4 regions of the Pseudomonas sp. GW822-FHT06D10 genome follow, and region 4 is predicted to be linked to each of the others. Evidence: riboswitches for the same ligand, from Rfam matches in the RefSeq annotation. Region 4 holds a riboswitch; each other region holds the start of a gene.
The links. Region 4 has a riboswitch for cobalamin ahead of AC1RL5_RS00970 (CbtB domain-containing protein). Riboswitches for the same ligand answer to the same signal wherever they lie in the genome.

Region 1 (4,204 bases), on a different contig from region 4:
GAGAACTATTTCCTGGTGCTCGAGGACCTCGACAGTGGCCAGTTGCGCGGCTGCTCGGACATCCTCGCCACTGCCGGTTTTGCCAGCCCGTTCTACAGCCTGCGCAACCGCCCGTTCATCAGCAGTTCCCGGGAGCTGAACATCCAGCACGGGGTGCCCACCCTGTCGCTATGCCACGACCTCAGCGAACAGACCCTGCTGCGCAGCTTCCATGTCGACCCGCCGCTGGGCGGTACGCCACTGGCCCAGCTCACCTCCCGCGGGCGGTTGCTGTTCATCGCCGCCCACCCCCGGCGCTTCGCCGACAGCTGCATCAGCGAGATCGTCGGCTACAGCGACGCCAACGGCGAGTCGCCGTTCTGGCAAGCCGTGGGCCAGCACTTCTTCGACCTGCCCTATGTCGAGGCCGAGCGCCTGTGCGCCCTGCAGGGCCGCGGCTTTCTCGCCGAACTGATGCCCCAGTACCCGCTGTACATCCCGATGCTGGCGCAGGCGGCCCAGGACTGCATCGGCCAGGTTCACCCGGATGCCCGGGAGGCCTGCCAGATCCTGATCGACGAAGGCTTCGCGCCGACCCAGTACGTCGACCTGTTCGATGCCGGGCCGACCCTGCAGGGGCGCAGCCACCAACTGCGCTCGATCGCCCAGAGCCGGGTCGCCACCAGCTACCCCAGCCCCCAGAGCGGCCAGGGCCAGCAGTGGCTGCTGAGCAACGAGCGGCTGCAGGGCTTTCGCGCCATAGTCGCGGCGCTGGACACCGCCCCGAGCGCTGAAATCGGCCTCGACCCGGCCATGTTCCAGGCCCTGCAACTGGTGCCGGGCGAGCCGGTACGGAGCGTTGCCTTATGAACCGGCCCCTGTTGCCCCCCTGCCCGGCGTCATTGCCAGGAGCCCGCCAATGATCGTCCGTCCGATCCGCGTCACCGATCTGCCGGCGGTCTTGAGCCTGCTCGAAGGCAGCTGTCGCGAACTGAACAACCTGTCCACCGACCCCGAGCGCCTGGCCCATCGGGTGCGCTGGGCGCAGCGAGCCTTCGCCAACCAGGTGGAGCGGGCCGATGCCGACTACCTGTTCGTCATGGAAGATGACGAGCAGCAGGTGATCGGGGTCTGCGGCCTGAGCGGCGCCATCGGCCTGCGCGAGCCCTGCTACAACTACCGGGTCGGCACCACCCACGGCAGCGCCCCGGTGCTGGGCATCGAAAAGCACATCCCGACCCTGTTCCTGTGCAACGAGATGACCGGGCAGTCGCTGCTGTGCTCGCTGTTCCTGCGCCGCGATCACCGCCAGGGCTACACCGGCCGCCTGCTGTCCACCGCGCGCCTGCTGTTTGTCGCCGAATTCCCCCGGCTGTTCGGCGACAAGCTGGTGGCCGAACTGCGCGGCCAGCTCGACAGCCAGGGCCGCTCGCCGTTCTGGGACAGCCTGGGGCGGCACTTCTTCAAGATGGGTTTCCAGCAGGCCAATCGCCTGTCCAGCCACGGCAGTAAATCCTTCATCGCCGAACTGATGCCGCGCCAGCCGCTGTATACCTGCCTGCTCAGCCCCCAGGCACAGGCCGCCATCGGCCAGGCCCACGTCAGCACCGAACAGGCGGTGAGCATCCTGCGCGACGAAGGCTTCAGCCATCAGGGCTGCATCGACATCTTCGATGGCGGGCCGCTGATCGAGGCCGAGGTGGCGAAGATCCGCAGCGTGCGCGAAAGCCAGACCCTGCCCCTGCTGGTGGGCACTCCGGACGCACAGGCGCCGGTGTGGCTGATCCACAACCGGCGCCTGGAAAGCTGCCGCATCACCGCCACCCCCGGGCGCCTGGTTTCGGGTTGCCTGCTGGTGGACCGGCTGACCGCCAAGCGCCTGCAACTGCAGCCAGGCGACTCGGTACGGGCGGTGCCGCTGCTGGCCTGCGAGTCACGCACGGCCCTGCACGCACAGCGGCACCTGGCCCCGCAAAGCGCCCTGCTCCTGTAGCCGCTGCCGCAGGCTCGGGCCGCGTTCGGAAGCACGGCCCGCAGGGGCGCGAAATCTCAAGACCGCTGAGGCGCTCGACATGAGACTGCCAAGCAAGGCCCTGCGGGCCTTTGTGCAGCCTCGCGGGCTCGGCAGCGGCTACAGAGGCGTCAGGGCGATGAATCCGGTAACACCTGGCGGCAGGCGCAACGTTGACGAACGCCGGGGCGGATGTTCATATGCCGCCCAGTTTCAGGTGCCTCCTGCCGCCGTGCAGGAGGTGAAACGGGAAACCGGTGCGCCCCTTTTCGGGCAAGTCCGGTGCTGCCCCCGCAACGGTAAGCGAGTGCTGCATTCAACAGGCCACTGTACCCAAGGTATGGGAAGGCGAATGCCGCCAGACTCGCAAGCCCGGAGACCGGCCTGTGACGTCTGTTTGGCAATCCTGCGGTGGGCGGGCATGGGCCGGTATGGTCGCGTGCCCGTGGCCGATACCCTCTCCTGCGTGCTTCCCGAAGACACTTTCGAGAAGACCAACAATGACAACACCTGACACTTTCCTTGCACGCGACTGGCGTGCACCTCGCCGCACCATGAGCGGCGCCCTGCTCGGCTGCCTGTTCAGCCCCCTGCTGCTGGCGGACGACAGCCCCCTGACGCTGGACCGGCAATTTGTTTCCGCCCCCTCGGTGGAGTCCACCACGGTGGCCGAAATGGCCCGGTACGGCAGCAAGGTGGAGATCATCGACCGCCAGCAGATCGAACGCGCCGGCCCCAGCAGCGACATCACCCGGGTCCTGCAGATGTACGTGCCGGGGCTGTATGTGGCGCCCAAGAATGGCCCCTTCGACTACGGCACCTACTCCCTGCTGGGCGGGCGCAACGACGACACCCTGATCCTGCTGGACGGCGTGCGCCTGAACAACCGCCTGTACGGCGGCCTGTACCTGGATACCCTGCCGGCCAACGCCATCGAGCGCATCGAGGTGCTCAAGGGTGGCCAGAGCCTGCTGTTCGGTACACAGGCGGTGTCCGGGGTGATCAACATCGTCACCCGCAGCCCGCAGACCCGCGACGTCTCCGGCGAGGTCAACCTGGGCCTGGACAGTTTCATGGGCAGGAGCGGCGATGCCCGCGCCGAGCAGATCCTCAGCAACGGCCTGGGCGAGCTGGGGCTGTTGGCCTATGTCAGCCACAACGTCTCCGATGGCTACCAGCCATTTCGCAACAGCGCCTACAACGCCAACACCCGGGACAAGAAACGCGGCTATGAAGTGACCACCTTCGGCGCCAAGGCGATCCAGGGCCTTGGCGACGCTTCGCGGCTGGAACTGTTCTACCAGTACAGCGACGCCAACCTGGATTTCGCCCGCCCGGTGAACAACCGCAAAACCACCAACGACCGCATCCAGCAGATCGCCACCGCGACCTTCGAGCAGCGCCTGGGCGAAGGCTTCAGCTACTTCGTCAAGGGCCATGTCAACGACTGGGACACCCGCTACACCAGGATCGACAGCCTCGACGACGCCAGCCTCAAGGTGCGCAACCACAACGACTACTGGGGCTTCACCGACTGGGGCCTGCAGGCCGAGGGCAAGGCCGAGCTGGACGGCGGCCACGTGCTGGTATTGGGCACCGACAACCAGTGGTTCAAGGGCCAGGACGACGTGCTCAAGATCGACAACAAGCAGGCCCAGGCCAATGCCCTGTACACCCAGCTACGCCCGGTGTTCGACGCCCTGCCCGACTGGCACCCGAGCCTGGGCGTGCGCCACGAGAAAATCAGCGGCGGCGAGAGCGCCACCGTGGGCATGCTCACCTCGCTCTACGACCTGACGCCCCACTGGCAACTGCGCGGCCAGTACGGCAGCGCCTTCAAGCTGCCCAACGCCGAGCAGCTGTACGCCAACGAGGACTACGAAAAAGGCAACCCCGACCTCAAGCCGGAAAAGAGCCTCAATGCCGAGCTCGGCCTGGACTACAAGGGCAGCCTGCTGGCCGGCGAATTCAACGCCAGCGTCAGCGCCTTCCACCGCAAGATCGACGACCTGATCACCCTCGACGCCAACGATGTCTGGAGCAACGGCCAGGGCCGGATCAAGGTGCGCGGCATCGAACTCGACGGGCGCTGGCAGTTCAGCCCGCAATGGACCCTGCAGGCGGACATGACCCGCAACCTGGTGGAGTCGCGCAACGGCGTGACCCTGAGCAACATCCCCGGTTTCTTCGCCCGTTCGCGGCTGGGCTTCGAAG
Region 2 (4,204 bases), 800 kb from region 4:
AGCATGCGGTGCCCGGCGTGATCGTAGAGTTCCCCTTCGCGCGGGTCATAGAGCATGGCGATGCGTCGCGGCTGGACTTCCACCGTGCTCATGCTCAGGGCGTTGAGGTCCGGGGTGGTGACCACCGGGATAAAGCCTTCCTGGCTCAATTGCCGGACCAGCTTGCGCGCCTCTTCCCGACGGTTGGCCGGCAGGTAATCGATGGCCACCAGCGGGATGTTGCGTGCGCGCAGCGGCTTGAGTTCGCCTTCAAGCCAGGTGCGGTCGGCTTCGGAAACCGGGCGGTAACGCTTGGCCGAGGCATCCCAGCCGGCGTGGATGGATTCCACCGCCACGGCCGAGGCGACGCCATCGAGCTCGCCCAGTACCTCGAAGCCCCGGTTGAAGAACAGCTTGAGGTTGGGCAGCCGGCTGTGCAGTTCCCGCAGGAACGAGGCCAGGGCCTTGCGTTGCGGTTCGCGATCGGCCTCGGGGAGCAACTGGAAACTGTCCAGGGTGTCCAGGAACAGGCCGGCGTAGCCCTGGTCCTGCAGCGCCTTGGCACGCTTGAACAGGTGTTCGCGCCAGGCCGGGGTGGCGATGTCCATCACCTGGCTGTCCCAGGCCTTGTTGCGCACGGGGCTCGCGCCTTGGGCCAGGGCCTGCTTGGCCAGGGCAGCGCGGTTGCCGTCGAACTCCCCTACCGACAGGTAGGCGAACGGCTGGCTGCCGAGCTTGCGCAAGGTAGCGACATCGGCGCTGGCCATATGGCCGGGCTCGACCACTGCCCATTCGAACTGCGCCAGCTCCTGCAAGGGTGGCTGCTCGGCGTACCAGAACCCGACACTGGCGGGCGCCGCGGGCGCGGCCTGCACCAGGGTGTTGGTGGCACACAAGGCCAATGCGGTAAACAGGCGTCGAACCACTTTGCAGACATGCCCCCTGCGAAACTCGATATCCATAACTCACTCTTCAGTAGATCAATCTGCACAACATCAGGCTCTAGGGCAGCCGCCATGGCGCGCCCCTAAGGCAACGAACTAAAGGCTGCGGTAAAGCCGTTCCAGGCCCTCGGCCAGGCTGCTGGGCGTGCCCAGGTCGAAGCGCTCGCGCAAGCGGCGGTTGTCGGCCTTGGAATGGCGGATATCCCCGGAGCGGGTCGCGCCGTGGCTCACCTGCAGCGGCTTGCCGCTGATCTGCTGCAGGGCGCCAATCAGATCGTTGAGGGTGGTCACCCCGCCGAGCCCGACATTGGTGGCATCGGCTGCCGGCGCGGGGCATTCCAGGCCCTGCACCAGGATCTTCACCAGGTCCGCGACATAGACGAAGTCGCGGGTCTGCCCGCCATCGCCGAACAGGGTGATGGGCCGCCCGGCCTTGGCCCGCTCGCTGAAAATGCTGATCACCCCGGAATACGGCGATGAAGGGTCCTGGCGCGGGCCGAAGATATTGAAAAAGCGCAGGATCACCGGTTCCAGCCCATGCTGGCGGCGGTAGAAGTCCAGGTAGTACTCGCTGGCGAGCTTGTCCGCCGCGTAGGGCGTGAGGGGAGATTTAGGGGTGTCTTCGGCAATCGGCGTGCCCTCGCCGTTATTGCCATAGACCGCCGCACTGGAGGCGAACACCACGCGGCGGATACCGGCCGCGGTCATCGCCTCGCACAGGCGCAGGGTGGCGATGAAATTGCTCTGGTGGGTGGCCACCGGGTCTTCGACCGAAGCCTGGACCGACGCCACAGCAGCCAGATGCACCACGGCATCGCAGCCCTGAACGGCATCCGCCAGGAGTGCCGCATCGGCGGCATCCCCCACCAGCAGTTCCAGGCCAGCATCGCCCATGGGCAGATTGCCGACCTTGCCCGTGGAAAGGTCGTCCAGAACCCGCACCGCATAACCCTTGGCCAGCAGTGCATCCACGAGGTGAGAACCGATAAAACCAGCGCCCCCAGTAACCAGTATCCGTTCGGCAGACATAGATCATTCCAAAGAGAAATATCGCGGCTACGCCGTCTGAAGCTAGCACAGCCAACGGATCAGCCCTGGCTACTTGCCATCCTGGCCGTCATGTTTTTAGTGGCTGCTCTGCGCCATAGGCTGTTTCGCCTATTTTCGGAGCAGAGTTCAGCGCTTTGGCGTCAAAAAAAAACTCAAGATAATCAATCGCTCAGCGCCGACATACTGGGTCAGAAAAGCAAAATCGTCAATAATGCGTCGATATTTGTTGATTATTTAAGCGCCAGGAAAAATAGGTCAATATATTGACTTACCTGGTATAAAGCGCTGAAACCGCCGCCGTAGCTGGCCACATGCCATTGACGCAAGGGCTCGGCAGTGCTCATATGCGCGCCAGTTTCAGGTGTCCCATGCCGCCGTGCATGGGGTTAAACGGGAAGCCGGTGCGTCATTTCGATGATCAGTCCGGCGCTGCCCCCGCAACGGTAAGCGAGCGAAGCATTCGACAGACCACTGTGCCAAGGCATGGGAAGGTGAATGCCTCATGACCCTCGCAAGCCCGGAGACCGGCCTGCAACTTCGTTTGACAACCCCGCGGTGGGCGGGCGCAGTCCGGTTTTCGTGGGCGCGGCTGCCCGCGATTCCCTATGCGTTGTTCCCTCCGGGATTCATTCATTCCTTACAAGTAGTAGGAATCGCATGTCCCGCACCTCCTTGCTGCAACACCTGGCGAGCCCCTCGCTGTGTTTCACCCTCCTGCCTTGCATGGCCTACCCGGCGCTGGCCTTGGCTGAGCAGAAAACCTCCCTGGTCTTGCCCGAGACCCAAGTGAGCGGAGTCTCCAGCGCCCCGCAAACCTCTCTGGACACCCCCCTGCCCGCCGGCTCGCGGCTGAACCTCACGGCCCTGGAGACTCCGGCCAGCACCAGCAGCCTGGGCAACGACGCCATCAGCAACCGCAACAACCTCACGGTGCAGGATGCCGTCACCCGCTCCCCCGGCATCACCAGCATCGCCACCCCGGGCAACGGCAATACCGCACTGTCGGCCCGCGGCTTTACCGGGCACTCCTCGGTGATGACCCTGTTCGACGGCGCGCGCCTGTACACCGGCGCCGGCAGCCAGACCTTCCCGGTGGACCCGTGGATGGTCGAGCGCATCGACGTGATCCGCGGCCCGGCCTCGGTGCTGTACGGGGAAGGCGCCACCGGCGCGGTGATCAACGTGATTGCCAAGAAGCCCTTCGACGGTGAGATCCACAACCGCCTGCGCCTGGGCTATGGCTCCCATGATCGCCAGCAACTGGGCCTGGACAGCGGCGGCTCGCTGACCGACACCCTGAGCTACCGCCTGACCCTGAACCAGCAGCAGAGCAATGGCTGGGTCGACCAGGGCCAGTCACGCAGCCTGGCACTCAGCGCGGCGCTACGCTGGCAAGCCACCGACGACCTCGGTTTCACCCTGGCCCATGAACGCGGTGAAAGCGAACCCGCCAGCTATTTCGGCACGCCGCTGATTGCCGGCCAATACCGCGACAGCCTGCGGGACAAGAACTACAACCTGCGCAACGCCGTGCAGCGCTACAACGACGAATGGACCCGGCTCAACACCGACTGGACCCTGAGCGACAACCTCAGCGCCAGCAACCAGCTCTACTACATCAAGAGCCGCCGCCACTGGCGCAACGCCGAAGCCTACAACTGGGTCAGCTCCCGGGAGCAGTTGCTGCGCGGCGACTACCTGGAGATCAAGCACGATCAGGAGCAGATCGGCGATCGCCAGAGCTTCACCTTCAACCACTCGCTGTTCGGCCTGGACAGCAGGACCGTGATCGGCCTGGAGTACAACAGGATTCGCTTCGGTGTGGCCAACAACTCGCCCTACAAGGATATCGGTAGCGACTATATCGACCCGTGGAACCCGGCACCGGGCTACTTCCAGAGCCGCTCGCCCTTCTCGCCCCAGACCGACAGCAGCACCCGCACTTTCGCCCTGTTTGCGGAAAACCGCCTGCAACTGTCGGAGCGCTGGTCGCTGGTGACCGGCATCCGCCGCGACCAGAACCATATCGATCGCAGTGATCTGCGCGCCGGCACCCGCACCGATCGCAGCCTCACCGGCGGCAACTGGCGCGCCGGCCTGGTGTTCGCGGTCACCGATCAACTGTCGCTGTACGGCCAGTACTCCACCAGTGAAGACGGGGTCAGCAACCTGATCAGCCTCAACCCGAGCCAGTTGCAGATGGACCTGACCGAAGCCAAGCAGACCGAGTT
Region 3 (4,204 bases), on a different contig from region 4:
GCGCTGATCTGGGTGTCGCCGCTCTGGTAGGGAAAGCGCAGTAGCTTGTCGGTATCGGCCACATACAGGTCATTGCCCACCAGAGTCATGCCAAAGGGCGAATTGAGGTTCTCCAGAAACACTGTGCGGGTCTCCGCCACGCCATCGTGATCCTGGTCCCTTAGCAGGGTGATGCGGTTGGCGCTGGGCACGGCCGCCCCGGCACGGCCCATGACCTTGCCGGCGATCCAGCCGCGAATGCCCTGGCTGTCATCCGGTTTGGGCGGGGCGTTGGTTTCCGCCACCAGCACATCGCCATTGGGCAGGACGTAGAGCCAGCGTGGATGGTCGAGGTTCTCGGCGAAAGCCTTGACCTGGGTGCCGGCCGCGGCCTGGGGTTTTGCGCCTTGCGGCCAGCCGATGGCGGGGGCGATGTTGACCGTGGGGATCAGCGTCGGGTTGGGTTCCGGCAGCTTGGGGTTGGGGCCGGTGCCGTCGGACACCTGCAGGCTGGAAGTTTCGCCGCAGGCGGCGAGGCCGGCGGCGATGGCGATCAGTAGGCTGTGCTGAAGCTTGAGCATGCGAATTTCCCTATGAGTGCACGGACGTCGTAGTCATAGAGAAGCATAGCCAGTCGATGGTTCCGCCTGATCAGCGGGCCTCCTTGAAGAGCACGGCGACGCCCGGGTGGTAGTGGCCGGCCTCGTTGTGCAGCTTGCGATACGCGTAGGGGAAGTACCAGGCCACGGCGCAGCAGTGCTCTTTCTGCAGTTCGTCGAGCATGTCCTGGAGCTCTTCCGGCGTAGCGCTGTGCTGGGATTTTTGTGGGGCAACGAACAGGCAACCCAGTCTCAGGTCGCTGGCGTAGCTGATCTTTTTTGCATCCTGGGCAACGTCCAGCAGTGCCTGGGTCAGGTTCAGGCTGTTGACCCTTGGCCAGCGCTGGGTGGCGTGGATGTAGGCGCGCTCTTCCTTGGTGGCCAGGTACAGGTCGGTGCGGGCGTTGCGCGCACCTTCTTCCTGCTGTTTCCTGCTGGGGCTGTGTTCCAGGCTGACCATCTCGGCCATCCAGGCCGACGCGCTGAGCAGCCCGAGATTGGCCTGCTCGTCGAACCAGTAGGGCGTTTCGTTATCGCCGCGAACCGCGTTGTAGCGATCGATGCAATCGAACCAGCGTTCCAGCATCGGGCGCAGGAATTCCAGCTTCGGATTGCTGATGATCATGCCTTGCATCGAACTCACCCCTTATTGTTGTGTGGTTGGCGCCTGGGGCGCTGAAAAGTGGCTATTTGATATCATTGCTCTGAGTGTGGCACAAGATTGGCGTCAGTTTATTGATGCAGTGCAGTTTTGTGCTGGGGGCGACGGCCGGCTTTAATTGACGCTCCACCCCCAACCCTCTAACCTTCGCGACTTGTTTCAGGTGCTCTGTGGCCCGTGGCCGACAGAGTGAAACAGGGAAGCCGGTCAGGGTCTGTTCCAGTGATGGAGCCGACGACGATTCCGGCGCTGCCCCCGCAACGGTAGATGAGTCAAGACTGCGCCTGACGCCACTGTGTCAATGACACGGGAAGGCGCGCAGTCCGGCAGCCATGCCGCTCATGAGCCCGGAGACCGGCCTGATCCATCCAACGGCATCACGGTGGGCGATGCCAGGCTAGCGCCGTCTGTTCCTTTTCCCTGCCCCCCGTTCCCCAGCCCCAACGGAGAGCTGCCCCATGAGTGAATCCCCCGATCGTGACGAGCGCCATCTGGCGCGCATGTTGCGCAAAAAAGCCGTGATCGATGAACGCATTGCCAACTCGCCCAACGAATGCGGCCTGCTGCTGGTATTGACCGGCAACGGCAAGGGCAAGAGCAGCTCGGCCTTCGGCATGCTGGCGCGGTCCATGGGCCACGGCATGCAGTGTGGCGTGGTGCAGTTCATCAAGGGGCGTAACAGCACCGGCGAAGAACTGTTCTTCCGGCGTTTCCCCGAGCAGGTGCGCTTTCACGTGATGGGCGAAGGCTTTACTTGGGAAACCCAGGATCGCCAGCGCGATATCGCTGCGGCTGAAGCCGCCTGGGCGGTTTCCAGGGAGTTGCTGAGCAACCCGGATATTGGCCTGGTGGTGCTCGACGAGCTGAACATTGCCCTCAAGCACGGCTACCTGGACCTGGATCAGGTGCTCAGTGACCTGCAGGCCCGTCCGCCCATGCAGCATGTGGTAGTGACCGGTCGCGGCGCCAAGCCGGAGATGATCGAGCTGGCCGATACCGTGACCGAGATGGGCATGGTCAAGCACGCCTTCCAGGCCGGGATCAAGGCGCAGAAAGGTGTCGAGCTGTGAGCGTGAATTCATGACTGATGTTCGTCATTGCCCGGCAGTGTTGATCGCCGCACCGGCTTCCGGCCAGGGCAAGACCACGGTGACCGCGGCCCTGGCCCGCTTGCACCGCAACCAGGGGCGCAAGGTCCGGGTCTTCAAGTGCGGCCCGGATTTTCTCGACCCGATGATTCTTGAGCGCGCCAGTGGTGCCGCGGTGTACCAGTTGGACATGTGGATGGTGGGCGAGCAGGAAAGCCGCCGTCTGCTCTGGGAGGCGGCGGGAGAGGCCGACCTGATTCTGATCGAAGGGGTCATGGGCCTGTTCGATGGCACCCCTTCCAGCGCCGATCTGGCGCGGCATTTCGGCGTGCCGGTGCTGGGGGTGATCGATGGCACCGCCATGGCCCAGACCTTCGGCGCCCTGGCTTTGGGCCTGGCGCGCTACCAGCCGGACCTGCCGTTTGCCGGGGTGCTGGCCAACCGGGTTGGTACCCTGCGCCATGCGCAGTTGCTGGAAGGCAGCCTGACGGAAGGCTTGCGCTGGTATGGCGCCTTGTCCCGGGAAACCGATATCGAGCTGCCCAGCCGCCATCTGGGGCTGGTGCAGGCCAGCGAGTTGAATGATCTGGACCTGCGCCTGGATGCCGCCGCCGAGGCCCTGGCCAGCAGTTGCCAGGTGGAACTGCCGCCAGCGGTGAGTTTTGCCGCACCCACGCCGGTGGCTTGCGCGCCGCTGCTCAAGGGCGTGCGGATTGCCGTGGCGCGGGACGAGGCGTTTGCCTTCACCTATGGCGCCAGCCTCGATCTGTTGCGAGCCATGGGGGCGCAGTTGAGCTTCTTCTCGCCGATCCACGATACCCAGCTGCCCGACGCGGACAGCCTGTACCTGCCCGGCGGCTATCCCGAATTGCACCATCAGGCCCTGGCCCGCAACAGCAGCATGCTGCAGGCCATTCGTGCCCATCACGCGGCCGGCAAGCCGCTGCTCGCCGAGTGCGGCGGCATGCTCTACCTGCTGGACTCCCTGACCGATGTCGAAGGCCAGCGTGCCGAGCTCCTGGGCCTGCTGCCCGGAGATGCGGTAATGCAGAAGCGCCTGGCGGCACTGGCCTTGCAGGCGGTGGATTTGCCCGAAGGCAGTCTGCGCGGCCACACCTATCACCATTCCCTGACCAGCACCGAGCTGCTGCCCATCGCCCGTGGGCTCAGCCCCAACGGCGGGCGCGGCGCGGAAGCGGTGTATCGCCAGGGACGGATGACGGCCTCTTATGTGCACTTCTATTTCCCGTCCAATCCGGCGGCGGTGGCGGCGTTGTTTGCGCCGGGCGCGCCTGTTGAGCCGGTTTTAGCCGAGGGCGTGGCGGGTGAGTGAGCAGGGGTTCTCTGAGGCGCAGCGCGAGGGGGTCTACCGGGCCATCGCCGAGCGCCGCGACATGCGTCATTTCGCGGGTGGCAGTGTCGAGCCGGCAGTGTTGCGGCGCTTGCTGGAAGCAGCGCATCAGGCGCCCAGTGTCGGGTTGATGCAGCCCTGGCGTTTTATTCGCATCAGCGACCGCCTGTTGCGCAAGCACATCCAGCAGTTGGTGGAGGTGGAGCGGGTGCGCACCGCCCAAGCCCTGGGTGAGCGTTCCGACGAGTTCATGAAGCTCAAGGTCGAAGGCATCAACGATTGTGCCGAGGTGCTGGTGGCCGCCTTGATGGATGACCGCGAACGACACATCTTCGGCCGTCGGACCCTGCCGGAGATGGACCTGGCGTCCCTGTCCTGCGCCATCCAGAACCTGTGGCTGGCGGCCCGCAGCGAAGGCTTGGGAATGGGGTGGGTGTCTTTGTTCGATCCTCAGGCCCTGGCCGATCTGCTGGGGCTGCCGGCAGGTGCCAAGCCCGTGGCCGTGCTGTGCCTGGGCCCGGTCACC
Region 4 (4,204 bases):
TGCACCCCGCGCCTGGACAGCTCCACCAACTGCTCGACGCCGTAGCGCCAGTAGGCGATGCCACCGTGCAGGGAAATCAGGATGACCTTGGCGTGGCGCAGCACCTGGTCCACATACAGATCCACCGAGGCGTGGTTCTGCACCTGCATCGGATTGGCCAGGCGAAAGCTGGGGTAGTCCTCGGGCAATTGCTCGGCGGCGTCCGCCAGCAGCGCCAGGCTGGAATCGCCGCTGCACAGGATCACCAGCTCGGCGGGGGTTTGTCCCAGGTCGGCAATGTTGTCATCCGACACGAAACCGCCGGGCTGGGTCCTGAGCAGGTGCATGGCTTAGACGCTGAGGGCGGCGCGCAGTTGCGCTTCGAGCTGGGCGGCGTCCAGTTCCTGGCCGATCAGCACCAGACGCGTGGTACGGGCCTCGTCGGCGCCCCACTTGCGGTCGAAGTGCTTGTCGAAGCGCGTGCCCACGCCCTGGATCAGCAAACGCATCGGCTTGTTGGGGATCGCGGCAAAACCCTTGACCCGCAGGATGCCGTGCTTGACCACCAGTTGGGTCAGGGCGTCCAGCAGCAGGCTTTCGTCGGCCTGGGGCAGCTCGATGGAGATGGAATCGAAGGCGTCGTGATCGTGGTCGTCGTGATCGTCATCGCCGTCATGGTGATGGTCGTGGTGGCTGTGGCGGCCGTCGATGTGTTCCTCGGAACCGGCACCCAGGCCCAGCAGCACATCCAGGGGCAGGCGACCGCTGCTGGCTTCGATGACCTTGACCGCCGACGGCAGCTCCTCGGCCACTTCCAGGCGCACCTTGGCCAGGTCTTCGGGGCTGATCAGGTCGGTCTTGTTGAGGATCACCAGGTCGGCGCTGGACAGCTGGTCGGCGAACAGCTCATGCAGCGGCGATTCGTGGTCCAGGTTGGGGTCGAGCTTGCGCTGGGCGTCCACTTGATCGGGGAAGGCGGCGAAGGTGCCGGCGGCCACGGCCGGGCTGTCGACCACGGTGATCACCGCATCGACGGTGCAGGCACTGCGGATTTCCGGCCACTGGAAGGCCTGGACCAGAGGCTTGGGCAGCGCCAGGCCGGAGGTCTCGATGAGGATGTGGTCCAGGTCGCCACGGCGCGCCACCAGTTCGCGCATCACCGGGAAGAACTCCTCCTGCACGGTGCAGCACAGGCAACCGTTGGCCAGCTCGTAGACTCGGCCGCTGGCCTCTTCCTCGGTGCAGCCGATGGCGCATTGCTTGAGGATTTCGCCGTCGATGCCCAGCTCGCCGAATTCGTTGACGATCACCGCAATGCGCCGGCCCTGGGCATTGTCCAGCATGTGCCGCAACAGGGTGGTTTTGCCCGAGCCGAGGAAGCCGGTGACGATGGTGACGGGAAGTTTGGCCAGTGTTTTCATCGGATGCCCTTTGGCAAAAGGAGGCGGGCAAACGGGACGAGAACCACAACGCCGGGCGCGCGGAGATTTCGCCACCGGATCACCCCGCCCGGTTGTAGTGAGAATCTTGGATCGAGGCAGGTCTCCTGGCTGAGGGCTTGCCAGTCGTCGGACCGGCGATTGCTGCGCCTTCCCACCGGCGTCGTCGACGCCCATGCAGTGGCCTTGCAGCAATCGAACCCTTCACAGTTGCGGGGGCAGCCGCGGCATCGACCGCGTTCCCTTCTTAGCTTCGACCCGTGGCCGAAGAACCTCGAAAGCGCAAGGCTACGCAGAGCCAGGGGGACGGTCAATCGACAATGCGCCCGTAGCAGCCGGCTTGCCGGCGAAAGAGCCATTGAACCTTGCACCAGCGCGGCGCACACCTGCGCAGCGGTCACGGCAATTGACGCCCCTGCCCCGCCCATGATCTCCTACACACCTTGTTACGGGTGCCCTTTACAGGGTGAAACGGGAAACCGGTGAATCACGTGCTTAACTAAAAAGCCGTGGCCAGTCCGGTGCTGCCCCCGCAACGGTAAGCGAGCGAAGTGTCAGATCCACTGTGCCAAGGCATGGGAAGGCGACACTTGCCGGTACGGCATGACACAGCCCTGCCCCTCGCAAGCCCGGAGACCGGCCCGCAACACTTACATAACAACCCGCGGTGGGCGGGCGCTGTTGCAAACCCTGCGTGGCCATCACGCGGGGTTTTCCTGCGCCTCTACCCCGCTGACACTCCAGAGGGAAGCGCCATGTCGATCATCAGCAGCACCAGCCACTCCGCCAGCACGACCTCCACCCTGAGCCAGCGCCTGGTGGCCGCCATCGGCGCCTCGATCCTCGGCGCGTGCCTGGTGTACTTCGCCGGCTTCTCCCACATCGAGGCGGTGCACAACGCGGCCCACGACACCCGCCACAGCGCCGCCTTCCCTTGCCATTGAGACCTGCCGACATGATCAAGCGTATCGCGCAAACCGCAGGTTTCACCGGCCTCTTGGCCGCCCTGCTGCTGACCCTGCTGCAAAGCTTCTGGGTCGCCCCGCTGATCCTGCAGGCGGAAACCTATGAAAAGGCCCCCGCGGCCGAAGTCCATGAGCACGCCGAAGGCGCCATGGCCGCCCACAGCCACGATGCCGAAGCCTGGGAGCCGGAAGACGGTTGGCAGCGCGTGCTGTCCACCACCGGAGGCAACCTGGTGGTGGCCGTGGGCTTCGCCCTGATGCTGGCCGGCCTCTACACCCTGCGCGCGCCGAACCGCACGTCCCAGGGCCTGCTCTGGGGCCTGGCCGGCTATGCCACCTTCTGCCTGGCGCCGACCCTGGGCCTGCCGCCGGAACTGCCGGGCACCGCCGCAGCCGACCTGGCACAGCGGCAGATCTGGTGGGTCGGCACCGCCGCCTCCACCGCTGTGGGCATTGCCCTGATCGTGTTCGCCCGCAACTGGCTGCTGAAGGTCCTGGGCGCGGCCATCATCGCCGTACCCCACGTGATCGGCGCGCCGCAGCCGGAAGTGCATTCGATGCTGGCCCCGGAAGAACTGGAAGCGCAATTCAAGATCGCCTCGCAACTGACCAATGCGGCCTTCTGGCTGGCCCTCGGGCTGATCAGCGCCTGGTTGTTCCGGCGCAAGAGCGCGGGCCAGTACTCGGCATGATCGAAGTGAGCGCAGCGCCGACCCTGGTGGTCGGCCTGGGCTGCCAGAAAGGCTGCCCGGTGACCACGCTGCGCGCCTTGCTCGACCAGGTCCTGGCGGCGCACCAGTGGCAGGCCCGGCAGGTCCTGGCCCTGGCCAGCATCGACCTCAAGCGCAACGAACCCGGCCTGCTGCAACTGGCGGAGCAACTGCAACTGCCGCTGACCTGTTTCAGCAGCGGCCAGCTCGCCCCCTTTGCCCTGCGCCTGAGCCACCGTTCACAGATCGCCTTCGAACGTACCGGCTGCTACGGCGTGGCCGAAAGTGCTGCCCTGGCCCTGGCCGAACAGCTGTCACCCGGCCCGGCCACACTGCTTGTTCCCCGGCAAAAATACGCCCAGGCCACCCTGGCATTGGTCGCCGCCCGGTAGAATCCCCGATAATCCCCACCTTCGATCATGAGCAATCTTCATCTGAAGCACGGCTCCCGACCTTTTTTCACAGGACACAGCCATGACTGTCTATTTCATCGGCGCCGGCCCCGGCGACCCGGAACTGATCACCGTCAAGGGCCAGCGCCTGATCCATCGTTGCCCGGTGATCATCTACGCCGGCTCCCTGGTCCCCCAGGCAGTGCTCGACGGGCACCGCGCGGAGCGGGTGATCAATAGCGCCGAACTGCACCTGGAGCAGATCATCGAGGCCATCAAGCAGGCCCATGCCCGGGGCCAGGACGTGGCCCGGGTACATTCCGGCGACCCGAGCCTGTATGGCGCCATCGGCGAGCAGATCCGCTGCCTGCGGGAGCTGGGCATCCCCTTCGAGATCATCCCCGGGGTCACCGCCACCGCCGCCTGCGCTGCCCTGCTGGGGGCCGAACTGACCCTGCCGGACGTCTCCCAGAGCGTGATTCTTACCCGCTACGCGGACAAGACCGCGATGCCTGCCGGCGAGGATTTCGCCAGCCTGGCGGCCCACGGCGCCACCATGGCCATTCACCTGGGGGTCAATAACCTGCCGAAGATCGTTGCCGAGTTGCTGCCCCACTACGGCGCAGACTGCCCGATTGCAGTGGTGCACCGCGCCACCTGGCCGGATCAGGACTGGGCCCTGGGAACCCTGGCGGACATCGTCGACCAGGTGGCGGCCA

Region 1: another riboswitch for cobalamin. It lies ahead of AC1RL5_RS16210 (TonB-dependent receptor plug domain-containing protein); the one in region 4 lies ahead of AC1RL5_RS00970 (CbtB domain-containing protein).
Region 2: another riboswitch for cobalamin. It lies ahead of AC1RL5_RS04355 (TonB-dependent receptor); the one in region 4 lies ahead of AC1RL5_RS00970 (CbtB domain-containing protein).
Region 3: another riboswitch for cobalamin. It lies ahead of cobO (cob(I)yrinic acid a,c-diamide adenosyltransferase); the one in region 4 lies ahead of AC1RL5_RS00970 (CbtB domain-containing protein).

The regions. Positions count from the first base shown of each region.
Region 1 is NZ_JBXALN010000004.1:507,717-511,920, forward strand. Features, by position in the region: gene AC1RL5_RS16200 (arginine N-succinyltransferase) at 1-849, shown strand, start outside; gene AC1RL5_RS16205 (arginine N-succinyltransferase) at 899-1,972, shown strand; cobalamin riboswitch at 2,189-2,392, shown strand; gene AC1RL5_RS16210 (TonB-dependent receptor plug domain-containing protein) at 2,545-4,204, shown strand, end outside.
Region 2 is NZ_JBXALN010000001.1:999,782-1,003,985, forward strand. Features, by position in the region: gene AC1RL5_RS04345 (bifunctional glycoside hydrolase/polysaccharide deacetylase family protein) at 1-941, opposite strand, end outside; gene AC1RL5_RS04350 (NAD-dependent epimerase/dehydratase family protein) at 1,020-1,952, opposite strand; cobalamin riboswitch at 2,316-2,520, shown strand; gene AC1RL5_RS04355 (TonB-dependent receptor) at 2,631-4,204, shown strand, end outside.
Region 3 is NZ_JBXALN010000006.1:413,135-417,338, forward strand. Features, by position in the region: gene AC1RL5_RS22580 (PQQ-dependent sugar dehydrogenase) at 1-560, opposite strand, end outside; gene AC1RL5_RS22585 (hypothetical protein) at 631-1,212, opposite strand; cobalamin riboswitch at 1,384-1,616, shown strand; gene cobO (cob(I)yrinic acid a,c-diamide adenosyltransferase) at 1,698-2,309, shown strand; gene AC1RL5_RS22595 (cobyrinic acid a,c-diamide synthase CobB) at 2,320-3,660, shown strand; gene bluB (5,6-dimethylbenzimidazole synthase) at 3,653-4,204, shown strand, end outside.
Region 4 is NZ_JBXALN010000001.1:198,204-202,407, reverse strand. Features, by position in the region: gene cobN (cobaltochelatase subunit CobN) at 1-326, opposite strand, end outside; gene cobW (cobalamin biosynthesis protein CobW) at 330-1,400, opposite strand; cobalamin riboswitch at 1,499-1,710, opposite strand; cobalamin riboswitch at 1,852-2,077, shown strand; gene AC1RL5_RS00970 (CbtB domain-containing protein) at 2,174-2,362, shown strand; gene AC1RL5_RS00965 (CbtA family protein) at 2,374-3,075, shown strand; gene AC1RL5_RS00960 (cobalamin biosynthesis protein) at 3,072-3,485, shown strand; gene cobM (precorrin-4 C(11)-methyltransferase) at 3,568-4,204, shown strand, end outside.